Linked DNA regions of Azotobacter salinestris. The main gene of each other region encodes a partner of the protein of the gene in region 2 in a complex. Links are inferred from orthologs where the notes say so. Each region holds a gene or a part of one and is shown on either strand. Other genes may lie near its edges. The genes, in order: GCU53_RS06285 and holA.

Region 1 (6,146 bases), 2.3 Mb from region 2 along the record:
GCGGAGACGGCCTGCGTGGCTATGCGGCTTCCCAGCCGTCGCGGCCGCGACGTATCCTCCTCGGCAGTCCACCGCCGCAATATCCGTCGGCTAATGCCGAGCAGGGCATACGGCTCTATCCTTGCAGCACCCGTCTGGCCGAGCAGCCCCGACTGGCCGGACTCAAGCATCTCAATCGCCTGGAGCAGGTACTCGCTCGTGCCGAGTGGCAGGATGCCGAGCATGCCGAGGGGTTGATGCGCGACCTGTCCGGCCGGGTGATCGAAGGGGTTTTCAGCAATCTGTTCCTGATCCGGGATGGTGTCCTGCTGACTGCCGGCCTGCAGCGCTGCGGGGTTGCCGGGGTCATGCGTGCGGAGATCCTCGAGCAGGCGGAGCGGGTGGGCATTCCGGCGCAGGTACGTGATATCGACCTCGCCGAACTGCTGGCGGCGGACGAGGTTTTTCTCTGCAACAGCCTCTATGGCATCTGGCCTGTGCGCGGGTTCGAAGGACACGACTGGCCGGTCGGCACGCTCACCCGTAAACTGCAGGGCCTGATCTGCAAGCTACTGGACTCCTGATACGTGATGCGAAAATGGCTGCTGCTGCTGGAAAGTGGCCTGCTGGCGGGTGGACTGCTCCTGGCGTTCGCCGTCTGGCAGCAGAGGGCCGCACTCGAACAACCCCTGAAGCTCTCCGAGGAGCGCCTGCTGGAGGTTCCGAGCGGCGCCACGCCCGGTGGCCTGCTCAATCGTCTGCAGGACGAGGGGCTGTTGCGCGGGAGCTTCTGGCTGCGCCTGTATTGGCGCTTCAATCTGTCCGAACAAGGTATGCGTAGCGGCGAATATCGCCTGGAGCCAGGTATGACGGCCGTCGAGCTGCTCGATCTCTGGCAGCGTGGCGAGGTGGTGCAGTACAACCTGACCCTGGTCGAGGGCTGGAGCTTCCGTCAGGTACGGGCCGCACTGGCGCGGGCCGACAAGCTGGAGCAGTCCCTGGCAGGGCTTTCCGATGCCGAGCTGATGGCCCGACTCGGCCAGCCGGATGCCCATCCGGAGGGGCGCTTCTTTCCCGATACCTATCGCTATGTGCGCGGCATGAGCGATTTCGAGTTGCTCAAGCAGGCCCATGCCCGCCTGCAACAGGTGCTCGCCGAGGAGTGGGCCGAGCGATCGCCGAACCTGCCCTACGAAACCCCCTACGAGGCGCTGATCATGGCTTCGATCATCGAGAAGGAAACAGGCATCCCCCGCGAGCGCAAGCAGATCGCCGGCGTGTTCGTGCGGCGCCTGGAGCAGGGCATGCTGCTGCAGACCGATCCCACGGTCATTTACGGTCTGGGCGAGCGCTACAACGGCAAGCTCGGGCGCGCCGATCTGGTCGCGGCCACCCCTTACAACACCTACGTCCAGCCCGGCCTGCCGCCGACGCCGATCGCCCTGCCGGGGCGCGAAGCGATCAATGCGGCGCTGCACCCGGCGGAGGGCCGCGAGCTGTATTTCGTCGCCCGCGGCGACGGCAGCCATGTCTTTTCCGAGACCCTTGAGGCGCACAATCAGGCGGTCCGCGACTACCAGCTCAAGCGCCGCGCCGACTATCGCTCCAGCCCATCGCCCGAGGCGCTGGAGCGCTCCGTGCAGCAGGACAGTGAGGAAAATCCGTGAGCGGCCTGTTCATTACCCTCGAGGGCCCGGAGGGGGCCGGCAAGAGCACCAATCGCGAATACCTCGCCGAAGGCTTGCGTGCCGCCGGCCGTGAGGTGGTGCTGACCCGCGAGCCGGGCGGAACGCCGCTGGCCGAGCGCATCCGCGAACTGCTGCTGGCGCCCAGCAGCGAGGCGATGGCGGTGGACACCGAGCTGCTGCTGGTCTTCGCTGCCCGCGCCCAGCACCTGGCCGCTGTGATCCGCCCGGCGCTGGCGCGGGGCGCCATGGTGCTCTGCGACCGCTTCACCGATGCTTCCTACGCCTACCAGGGCGGTGGCCGCGGCGTCCCCGAGCAGCGCATCGCGATCCTGGAGAGTTTCGTGCAGGGCGACCTGCGGCCTGACCTGACCCTGGTCTTCGACCTGCCGGTCGAGATGGGACTGGTCCGTGCCGCCGCCCGCGGCCGCCTGGATCGTTTCGAACAGGAGGGGCGCGCCTTCTTCGAGGCGGTGCGTCAGGCTTACCTGCGCCGCGCGGCAAGCGATCCGGCCCGCTATCGGGTGGTGGATGCGGGGCGGCCCCTGGCGGATGTCCAGCGCACGCTGGATGACCTGCTCCCGCGGTTGCTGGAGCTGCGCGGTGCCTGAGGTCTATCCCTGGCAGCAGGCACTGTGGCAGCGCCTGGCCAGCCGTGGTCGACACGCCCATGCCTATCTGCTGCATGGTCCGGCCGGCATCGGCAAGCGGGCGCTGGCCGAGCGCCTGACCGCCCGTCTGTTGTGCCAGAGTCCGGCCGGCCTGGAAGCCTGCGGCCAATGCAAGTCCTGTCGTCTGCTGCAAGCCGGCAGCCATCCGGATCATTTTCTGCTGGAGCCTGAGGAGGCGGACAAGGCGATCCGGGTCGATCAGGTGCGCGATCTGGTGGAGTTCGTCGTGCAGACGGCACAGCTCGGCGGCCGCAAGGTGGTCCTGCTGGAGCCGGCCGAGGCGATGAACCCGAACGCCGCCAATGCCCTGCTCAAGAGCCTCGAGGAGCCTTCCGGAGAGAGCGTGCTGCTGCTGATCAGCCACCAGCCGAGCCGGCTGCTGCCGACCATCAGGAGCCGCTGCGTGCAGCAGGCCTGTCCGTTGCCGGGAGCCGCCGACAGCCTGGCCTGGCTGCGCCGGGCCCTGCCAGAGCAGAGCGACGCGGAGCTGGGGGAACTGCTCGCCCTGGCCGGTGGTTCGCCGCTATCCGCTCTGAAGCTGCACGGCGAAGGGGTGCGCGAGCAGCGTGCGCGGATAGTGGAGGGCGTGAAGCAGCTGCTCAAGCAGCAGGCCGGCGCCAGCCAGCTCGCCGAGGCCTGGAACGGCGTGCCGCTGCTGCTGCTGTTCGACTGGTTCTGTGACTGGAGCCTTTTGATCCTGCGCTATCAGTTGACCGGCGACGAACAGGGCCTGGGCCTGGACGACATGGCCAAGGTCGTCCGCTACCTGGCGGAGAAGAGCACGCTGCCCCGGGTGCTGGCCATGCAGGACTGGCTGCTGGCGCAGCGCCAGAAGGTGCTCGCCAAGGCCAATCTCAACCGTGCCCTGCTTCTCGAGGCCTTGCTCGTACAGTGGGCAAGCCTGCCCGGGCCGGGCTAGAATCGGCACCTGAATCAGCCATCCGGAAACCTGCATGAGCCTGCCACCCGGTCTGGGATCGCGTAATGGCATCCTGCCCCTGTCGATCAAGGATAAGTCGGTCCTCTATGCTTCCTACATGCCCTTTCTCAAGAATGGCGGTCTGTTCATCCCCACCAACAAGAGCTACAAGCTCGGCGACGAAATTTTCTTGCTGCTCAGCCTGATGGACGAGCCGGAGAAGATCCCGGTCGCCGGCAAGGTCGTCTGGATCACCCCGCCCGGTGCCCAGGGCAACCGCGCCGCCGGGGTCGGCGTGCAGTTCGGCGACGGCGACAACGTGGCGCGCAACAAGATCGAAACCTATCTGGCCGGCGCCCTGAAGTCGGACCGTCCCACCCATACGATGTAACCCATGCTGGTCGACTCCCACTGCCATCTCGATCGTCTCGATCTCGCCGCCCATGGCGGTTCCCTGGACGCCGCGCTGGACGCCGCCCGTGCCTGCGGCGTCGGACATTTCCTGTGCATCGGCGTGAGCGCGGACAACGCGGCCGCGGTCAAGGCGCTGGCTGAAGCGCATAGCGATGTGGACTGTTCGGTCGGAGTGCATCCGCTGGACGTCGAGCCCGATGCCGTGCCCGCCCTCGACTGGCTGCTCGGCGAGCTCGCCCATCCGCGGGTGGTCGCCATCGGCGAGACCGGGCTGGACTATCACTATCAGCCGGAGTCCGCGGCCCTGCAGCAGCAGGCCTTCCGTCTGCATCTGGAGGCGGCGCGCCTGACCGGCAAGCCGCTCGTCGTGCACACCCGCGCGGCACGTGCCGATACCCTGCAGCTGCTGCGCGAGGCCGCACTGCCGCAGGCCGGCGTGCTGCATTGCTTCACCGAGGACTGGGAGATGGCCCGGGCGGCGCTGGATCTCGGCTTCTACATCTCGCTGTCCGGCATCGTCACCTTCCGCAATGCCGAGGCCCTGCGCGAAGTGGCGCGCCGGGTGCCGGCGGATCGTCTGCTGGTGGAAACCGACGCGCCCTATCTGGCGCCGGTCCCTCATCGAGGCAAGCCCAACCTGCCGCAATACGTGCGCGAAGTCGCGGAGTTTCTCGCCGAACTGCGCGGCGTTTCCTTCGAGACGCTGGCCGAGCAGACCACCGACAACTTCCGGCGCCTGTTTCCGTTGGCACGGGTCGTCTGCTGAGACTTTCCGCCATGCAAAAAAAACCCGGAGTCTGGGGGAGGAAACCGGGTCAAAAGCGTTAGGAGTAAGCGAAGGCACGCGTTCCTCGGTGCCTCCGGCTGGCTTGGCATCGGGGGAATGCCATGTCAGTAGGGGAAGTATCGCTCCGGATCGGCTCCAGTCCAGTACGAGCTGTTCATTTTTTAAACGGTTTTGGAATACTTCCGCCATTGTTGAGTACCTAGCCGGATGCCAACTGGCGCAGGATCGCCAGCGTTTCGTCGACTACCGTGGTCGGCGTGTAGAAATGCGGCGACAGACGGATTCCGCCACCACGCTGGGCACAGACGATCTGCTCGCGCTTGAGACGCTCGAACAGCTGCTGGTTGTCCCAGCCGTCCAGGGCGAAGGTCAGGATGCCGGCGCGCCGTTCGGGATCGCGCGGACTGTGCAGGCGCAGGCCGGGGATACGCAGGAGGCCCTCTTCGAGCCAGGCCAGTCGCTCGTGCAATCCCTGGGCGACGTTGAGCATGCCGACCTGTTCCAGCAGGGACAGGCTGCTTTCCAGCGCCACGGCGCCGAGCATGTTCGGGCTGCCGCACTCGAAGCGCCGAGCGGTGCGTGCCGGCTCCCACTCGATACGATCATAGTCGCCGGCGTTCTCCAGCATGTGCCAGCCGTATTCGTGCAGCTTGAGCTGCTCGCGCAGGTCGCTGCGGCAGTAGAACACCCCGAGCCCCTCCGGGCCGAGCATCCACTTGTGCCCGTCGGCCATGGCAAAGGCGCAGTCGCAGGCACGCACATCGAAGGGCAGGGCGCCGAGCTGCTGGATGGCGTCGACGCAAAGCAGCACGCCGAGCTGCCGGCAGCCGTGGCCGAGGCGCTCCAGATCCAGGCGCAGGCCGCTGGCATACTGCACGGCGCTGATCGACAGCAGGCGCGTGTGCGGGCCACAGGCGGCCAGCAGATCGGCCTCCGGATCGCTGCCCTTGAGGCTGACCGCCACGACCTCGACGCCTTGCGGCTTGAGGGCCTCCCAGACGACACGGTTGGAGGGGAACTCCTCGTCGCTGATGACGATCCGGTCACCGGCCTGCCAGTCCAGGCCGAAGGCGACGAAGGACAAAGCCTCGGAGGTGTTCTTGACCAGCGCGATGTCCGCCGTGCTGGGTGCGTTGAGCAGGCGCATCAGGCGCTCGCGCAGGCGCCGCTCGATGCCCAGCCACTGGGGATAGTCGCGTGCGCCGATGTGCACGTTCTGCTCGGCGAAGGCCGTCACCGCCTGGCCGGCCCGTTTCGGCCAGGGGGCGACGGCGGCGTGGTTGAGATAGCGCAGCCCGGCCAGCTGCGGAAATTCATCATGGATGGCATGCATGGGCTTGCTCCTTGCAATCGTATTGTAAGGCATCATATTCCACCTGGAGTCACTGTCCCGCCCGGCGAAGGAGAAGCGATGAGCGATCCAGGCAAGGCCGACGACCTGTTGGCGCAGATTCCCGAAGGCGGCCGCAAGGGGCCGCCTCCCGTCCACCTCTGGAACCCGCCGTTCTGCGGCGACATCGACATGCGCATCGCCCGCGATGGCAGCTGGTTCTACATGGGCACCCCGATCGGGCGCAAGGCCCTGGTCCGCTTGTTCTCGGGCATCCTGCGGCGTGACGGCGACGACTACTTCCTGGTGACCCCGGTGGAGAAGGTCGGCATCCGGGTCGACGATGCGCCCTTCGTCGCGG
Region 2 (5,959 bases):
ACGCAAAAACGGCGAGGGGGTTGGCCTCGCCGTTCCTGCTTCCTTACGTCCCTGTGCTCGTCGTCCTGACGAAGTAGCCGCATCCTGCGACTGTCCCTCTGGCCGCCATCCGTGGTCGGCCTGCGTCGATCCTTCGACGTCTTGGTGGGATTCAATCTACGCCTGTGGCCGTTCCGAACCAATGGGGAGAGTGCCCGATCTGCTGTAGGCAATGGCTTACGGCGTGGAAGTCCCCTGTCATACTGCGCGGCCTTTTTCATCGCCAGTAGGGGGCCATGAGCTGCGGAGGGCCCCGGATATGGTTTCAGCGTGAGTGGTGTTCATTGATGGTAGGCAGGAAGAAACTGCTGGAAGCAAAGGTGGTGCATGTTCCCGACGGGGATACCTTGAGGGCGAACTGTGGCGACGGCCTGACCGTGGTGGTGCGACTGTGCAGCATCGATACCCCGGAGCAGGCTCAGCCCTATGGTGCGGAGGCGAGAGCGGCGCTGGCGGCGATGGTGCTCAACAAGAGCGTCAGGATCGAGCAGACGGCCCGGGATCGCTATGGCCGCATTGTCGGCAGGGTCTTTCGCGGGCGTACGTTCGTCAATGAGGAGATGGTCAGGCATGGCCATGCCTGGGTTTACCATGACTATTCCAGGGAGCCGGAGTTTGCCCGGCTGGAAGAGCGGGCACGCAAGGCCAGGCAGGGGCTGTGGGCCTTGCCGAAGGCGAAGCGGGTGCCACCGTGGGAATGGCGCAAGCTCGGGAAAGGGAAGGCTCGGCCAGTTGAAAAGGGCTGGAAGATATGGCCATGGCTGCTGGCGACGCTGGTGGCGGGTGCGCTGGCAGGTGGCGCTTACCTGTGGATGACGGGGCGTCTGGATATTTCCCGGTGGGTCCCGGATGCCATCTTTCAGTTCTTGAGTGCCGGACAGGCCCATCTCCCGGCAGCGCTGTCACTTTGTTGACGTACGGCCGACCGAAAGCACGGCACGCGGGGACGCTGAACGCTCACGGCGAGACGCCTGGGCATCGAGGCGCACGGCGGGAAGAGCTGCAAAACGTACGGCTCGCGGCGCGTACCTGCGGCGGGTGCCGGAGAGATTTCCGCCGTGGCGGCGAACGAGAGGGAAACGGGGAGGAGAGGGGACGCGGGCCTTTCAGGCGGCCAGAAAGACAAAAGCCTCCCGGTCGTCGGACCGGAAGGCTTCGCGGCGGTAGCTGCCCTTGCCTTTCTTCGGCTGTTCCTGGCGGCAGCGGAACAAGGGCTGTGCGACCAGGGATTTGGCCTTGTTCGGCCGGGAAGGGGATTTCTTGGCCATGAGCGTCCTCCTGTAGGCCTGCCCCGTGCAGGCGCGCGCATCATGCGTGGCTGGTCAAAAGATGTCCAGGGGGTGCGGTTGCGAGGTCGGAACATCGACCAGGCACTTGGACAGTCCCGCAAGCCGCTCTGCAGGGGCGTTCATGCGTCCCCCGGCCCAAGGCGCAAGGCTCTCCAGACTTCGGAGGCCAGCCAGGCCATTGCCTGCCGCTGGGCAGCATGACTGGAATTTGCCGGATGGACGAGCTATATGCTGATATCCCCGCCAAAACAAAAACAAGGATGAAGTAGAAATGGAATTTTCCAACCAACAAAAGCTGATCATCACCCTGCTCACCGACATCCACGCTCATCTCGGGATCGACGACAGCGTCGATCCGGTCTTCGTGCAGCGGATGGTCCAGGGTGGTCACGGCTGGGCGCTTGGCTGGGCCTACCCCGGTTTGTTCGAAGACGGCATCGAGCCCCCGGAGACCGTCACCTTCGTCGCCGAGGTGCTGACCATGTGGGAGGCCATCGAGGAGGCCTATGCCGGGTTCGATCAGGCCCGGAAGGACCGGCTGGCCGAGCTGGCCCCGGCTTTCGGGCGTGACCCCCGGTTTCTCGGGTTCGATGGCAGCCATGAGGCCGATCTGCGGGAGATTGTCCATATCCTCGTGGACGACCTGAACCGCTGGCCGATCTTCAAGGGACGCAACACCGACTCGCACAGGATCCTGGCCGACGGCTATCGGCGGATGCTGGCGGTGTACGAGCGCATCTCGAACAACACCAGCCACGCGTCCAGGCTGTCGGTAGAGGCGTTGGCGAAAATATTGAACGCCAGAATCATCCCGAAGAGCAGCATGGAGCTGGACGCCAATGTGCTGCGTTGGGCCTGACCCTTCGGCCATGTGATACGGCTCTCGGACAAGGCCCCGATATCTCGGGGCCTTGTCGCTTTCGGCTCCTCCATTCCTCGGCTTCCGGCGTACTCGGGAAAGCCCCCGGCCTGTGGGCTGTCACGCGACTCAGAGTTCCGGCGGCAGCTGCAGGCGCTGGCCGGCGATGGCCAGGGTCAGCCGGCCGAGGCCATTCCACGGCTCGCCCTCGGCCTGGCCCTTGATCTGCGCGTCGATCAGCTGGGCGTCGAGCAGCAGCTGGTTCCAGCGTGCTGCCGGGTGGCGCTGCAGGGCCTTGGTCAGCAGCGGGCGGCGTTTTTCCCAGACCGGCGGGCGCATTTGCGCGAAGGCCTTCTCCAGCGGCACGCCTTGGGCATACTGCTGGGCGAGGTTGGCCAGCAGGCGCAATTCGCGGGCCAGCGCCCAGAGGATCACCGGCGTCTCCACGCCTTCGCCGCGCAGCCCCTCGAGCATGCGCAGGGCGTGGGCGGCCTGGCCGGCGAGGGTGGCGTCGAGCAGGCCGAAGACGTCGAAGCGGGCGCTGTCGGCCACCGCCGCCTGCACGGTGTCGGCGGTGACCTGGTTGTCCTCGGCGAGCAGCTTGAGTTTCTCGATCTCCTGGGCGGCGGCCAGCAGGTTGCCTTCCACGCGGGCGGCGATCAGCTCCACAGCCTCCTGGCTGGCGGCCAGCCCGGCCTGGGCCAGACGCTGGCGGATCCACTGCGGCAGTTGTTGGGCATCGACCGGCCAGACCTGTACGAACTGCACCTGCGGGCTGTCGAGCAGCGCCTTGGCCCACTTGCTCTTCTGGGTGGCGGCGTCGAGCCTGGGCAGGTCGATCAGCAGCAGGTTGTCCTCGGCGGGACGGGCCAGGTATTCGAGGATCGCCGCGGCGCCCTTGTCGCCGGGCTTGCCGTTGGCGATGCGCAGCTCCAGCAGGCGTTTCTCGGCGAACAGCGACAGGCTGGCGCCGGCCTCGTAGAGCTGACTCCAGTCGAAGTTGGCATCGGCATTGAACACCTGGCGCTCGCTGAAGCCCTGGGCGCGGGCAGCGCCGCGGATGGCGTCGCAGGCCTCCTGGCAGAGCAGCGGCTCGTCGCCGCTGACCACGTAGATCGGCGCCAGGGTGTCCTTGAGCTGCCTGGGCAGTTGTGCGGAAGGAAGCTTCATGGCGGAAGGGGCGGGGCCGGGGCCCCGCCCGGCGGCCTCAGGGCATGAGGGAGGGCGGCAGTTCGAGCGGCGACTGCTGCGGCGCCTCCTGCTGCTGCTCCTGGGCGCGGCGCTCCGCCTCCGCGGCCTGGGCCTCGGCGCGGGCGCGCTCCTTGGCGGCTTCCTCCATCTGGGAGATGCGCTCCGGGGTGAGCTGCTGCAGGCGCAGCATCAGCTGCTGGACCATCTCGCGGCGCATTTCCTCGCGCAGCTGCTGGGCTTCCTGGGTCGAGGCGGTGATGTTGTTCTGGTCGTGGACGTAGACCTTCTGCACCTCCAGCTCGTTGCTGCCGAGCAGCTGCTTGCGGGCGTCGAGCAGTTCGTATTCGAGGGTGCTGGTCAGCTCGTATTCGACGCTGCGCGCCGAGCTGGTGTAGCTGGCGGTGCGGCGCTCCTCTTTCTCGCGGGCCAGCACCAGCTCGTAGGGTGCGCCGGCATACACCTTGACGCCGCTGGCTTCGAGCTGGCGGCGCAGCATCCGCTGGGTTTCGCCGTAGGCGTTGCGGGCGCTCACGTTGAGCTCGCTGATGGCGAGGCGTCCGGTCTCGCCGGTGCCGCGCAACTGGAAGCCGCAGGCGCCGAGCAGGCTGGTCAGGGCGATGAGCGCGAGGCTACGTTTGATCATCTGGTTTCCCCTTGCAATGACCCCGGCGGCATCTTGCCGCCGGGACGGCGCATCAATTGGCGACGATATTGACCAGCTTGCCCGGCACCACGATGACCTTGCGGATGGTCAGGCCCTCGGTGAAGCGCAGCACGTTCTCGTTGGCGCGGGCGGCGGCCTCGATCTCCTCGCGGGAGGCGCCGGCCGGCACCTGGATTTCCCCGCGCAGCTTGCCGTTGACCTGCACCACCAGGGTCAGGGTGTCCTGCACCAGGGCCGATTCGTCCACCACCGGCCAGGCGGCGTCGATGATCAGGCCGTCCTTGCCGAGGGCCTCCCAGAGCGCATGGCAGATATGCGGGGTGATCGGCGCCAGCAGCAGGGCCACGGTTTCCAGGCCTTCCTGGAGCAGGGCGCGGTCCTGTTCGCTTTCGGCCTTCGCCTTCTCCAGCACGTTCATCAGGGTCATCACCTGGGCGATGGCGGTGTTGAACTTGTGGTGCTGGCCGATATCGGTGCTGGCCTGCTTGATCGCCGCGTGGATGGCGCGACGGATGTCCTTCTGCGCGTCGGAGAGCTGGGCCTTGTCCAGCACGCCCGGCAGGCCGGCGGCGGCATGGGACTGAGCCAGACGCCAGACGCGGCGCAGGAAGCGGCTGGCGCCCTCGACGCCGGCGTCGGACCACTCCAGGGATAGCTCCGGCGGGGCGGCGAACATCATGAACAGGCGGCAGGTGTCGGCGCCGTAGGCGTCGATCATCGCCTGCGGGTCGACGCCGTTGTTCTTCGACTTGGACATCTTCTCGGTACCGCCGATTTCCACCGGCAGGCCGTCGGACTTGAGCTTGGCGCCGATCACCTTGGCCCTGGCGTCGCGCTCGACCTCCACGTCGGCCGGATTGAACCAGTCCTTGCCGCCGTTCTCCAGGGTGCGGTAGTAGGTCTCGGCGACCACCATGCCCTGGGTCAGGAGGTTCCTGAACGGCTCGTTGGAGGACACCAGGCCCTCGTCGCGCATCAGCTTGTGGAAGAAGCGCGCGTAGAGCAGGTGCAGGATGGCGTGCTCGATGCCGCCGATGTACTGGTCCACCGGCAGCCAGTGGTTGGCCGCCTGCGGGTCGACCATGCCCTGGTCATAGGTGGGCGAGGCGTAGCGGGCGTAGTACCAGGACGACTCGACGAAGGTGTCCATGGTGTCGGTTTCGCGCTTGGCAGGCGCACCGCATTTCGGACAGCTGCATTCGTAGAATTCCGGCATCCTGGCCAGCGGGCTGCCGGTGCCGTCCGGCACCACGTCCTCGGGCAGCACCACCGGCAACTGGTCTTCCGGCACCGGCACGTCGCCGCAGCTGTCGCAGTGGATGATCGGGATCGGGCAGCCCCAGTAGCGCTGGCGGCTGATGCCCCAGTCGCGCAGGCGGAACTGGGTCTTGCGCGCGCCGTGGGCGGCGCTTTCCAGGTCGGCGACGATGGCGTCGAAGGCCTCGGTGAAGCTCTTGCCGTCGTACTTGCCGCTATTGACGGTGGTCAGGCCTTCCTTGTCGGCATACCAGGCCTGCCATTCGGCGGTGCTGAAATCCTTGCCTTCGGCAGCGTAGGCCTGCCTGATCGGCAGGCCGTACTTGTTGGCGAATTCGAAGTCGCGCTCGTCGTGTGCCGGCACGGCCATCACCGCGCCCTCGCCGTAGCCCCACAGCACGTAGTTGGCGACGAACACCGGCAGTTTGTCGCCGGTCAGCGGGTGGACGACGAACTGGCCGGTGGCCAGGCCCTTCTTCTCCATGGTGGCCATGTCGGCCTCGGCCACCGAGCCGGCCTTGCACTCGGCGATGAAGGCCGCAAGCGCAGGGCTGTTCTCGGCGGCGCGCTGGGCCAGCGGGTGCTCGGCGGCGACAGCGACGTAGGTGGCGCCCATCAGGGTGTCCGGGCGGGTCGAGTAGACCTTGAGCTGGCCGGCTT

Evidence for each region.
Region 1: the proteins of holA (region 2) and GCU53_RS06285 are in contact, whole or in part, in a cryo-EM structure (PDB 8GIZ), measured with the Escherichia coli proteins. The link is inferred for Azotobacter salinestris from one-to-one orthologs.

What each region holds. Positions count from the first base shown.
Region 1 is NZ_CP045302.1:1,337,112-1,343,257, reverse strand. What follows is about bases 1,262-4,260. They hold GCU53_RS06285 (DNA polymerase III subunit delta'), read left to right. Parts: upstream 1,262-2,267; coding sequence 2,268-3,254; downstream 3,255-4,260. Other genes in these bases: GCU53_RS06275 (TatD family hydrolase), read left to right, coding at 3,649-4,260; GCU53_RS06280 (PilZ domain-containing protein), read left to right, coding at 3,289-3,645; tmk (dTMP kinase), read left to right, coding at 1,643-2,275; mltG (endolytic transglycosylase MltG), read left to right, coding at 1,262-1,646. Also shown: pabC (aminodeoxychorismate lyase), read left to right, coding at 1-563; more of mltG, read left to right, coding at 570-1,261; more of GCU53_RS06275, read left to right, coding at 4,261-4,434; GCU53_RS06270 (aminotransferase class V-fold PLP-dependent enzyme), read right to left, coding at 4,655-5,788; GCU53_RS06265 (DUF1285 domain-containing protein), read left to right, coding at 5,867-6,146. UniProt on the Escherichia coli protein: Part of the beta sliding clamp loading complex, which hydrolyzes ATP to load the beta clamp onto primed DNA to form the DNA replication pre-initiation complex.
Region 2 is NZ_CP045302.1:3,663,249-3,669,207, forward strand. The notes cover bases 1,338-4,149. They hold holA (DNA polymerase III subunit delta), read right to left. Parts: upstream 3,358-4,149; coding sequence 2,317-3,357; downstream 1,338-2,316. Other genes in these bases: GCU53_RS17160 (YfbU family protein), read left to right, coding at 1,600-2,187; GCU53_RS17170 (LPS-assembly lipoprotein LptE), read right to left, coding at 3,395-4,021; leuS (leucine--tRNA ligase), read right to left, coding at 4,074-4,149. Also shown: GCU53_RS17150 (thermonuclease family protein), read left to right, coding at 327-953; alternative ribosome rescue factor ArfA, read right to left, coding at 1,146-1,307; more of leuS, read right to left, coding at 4,150-5,959. UniProt on the Escherichia coli protein: Part of the beta sliding clamp loading complex, which hydrolyzes ATP to load the beta clamp onto primed DNA to form the DNA replication pre-initiation complex.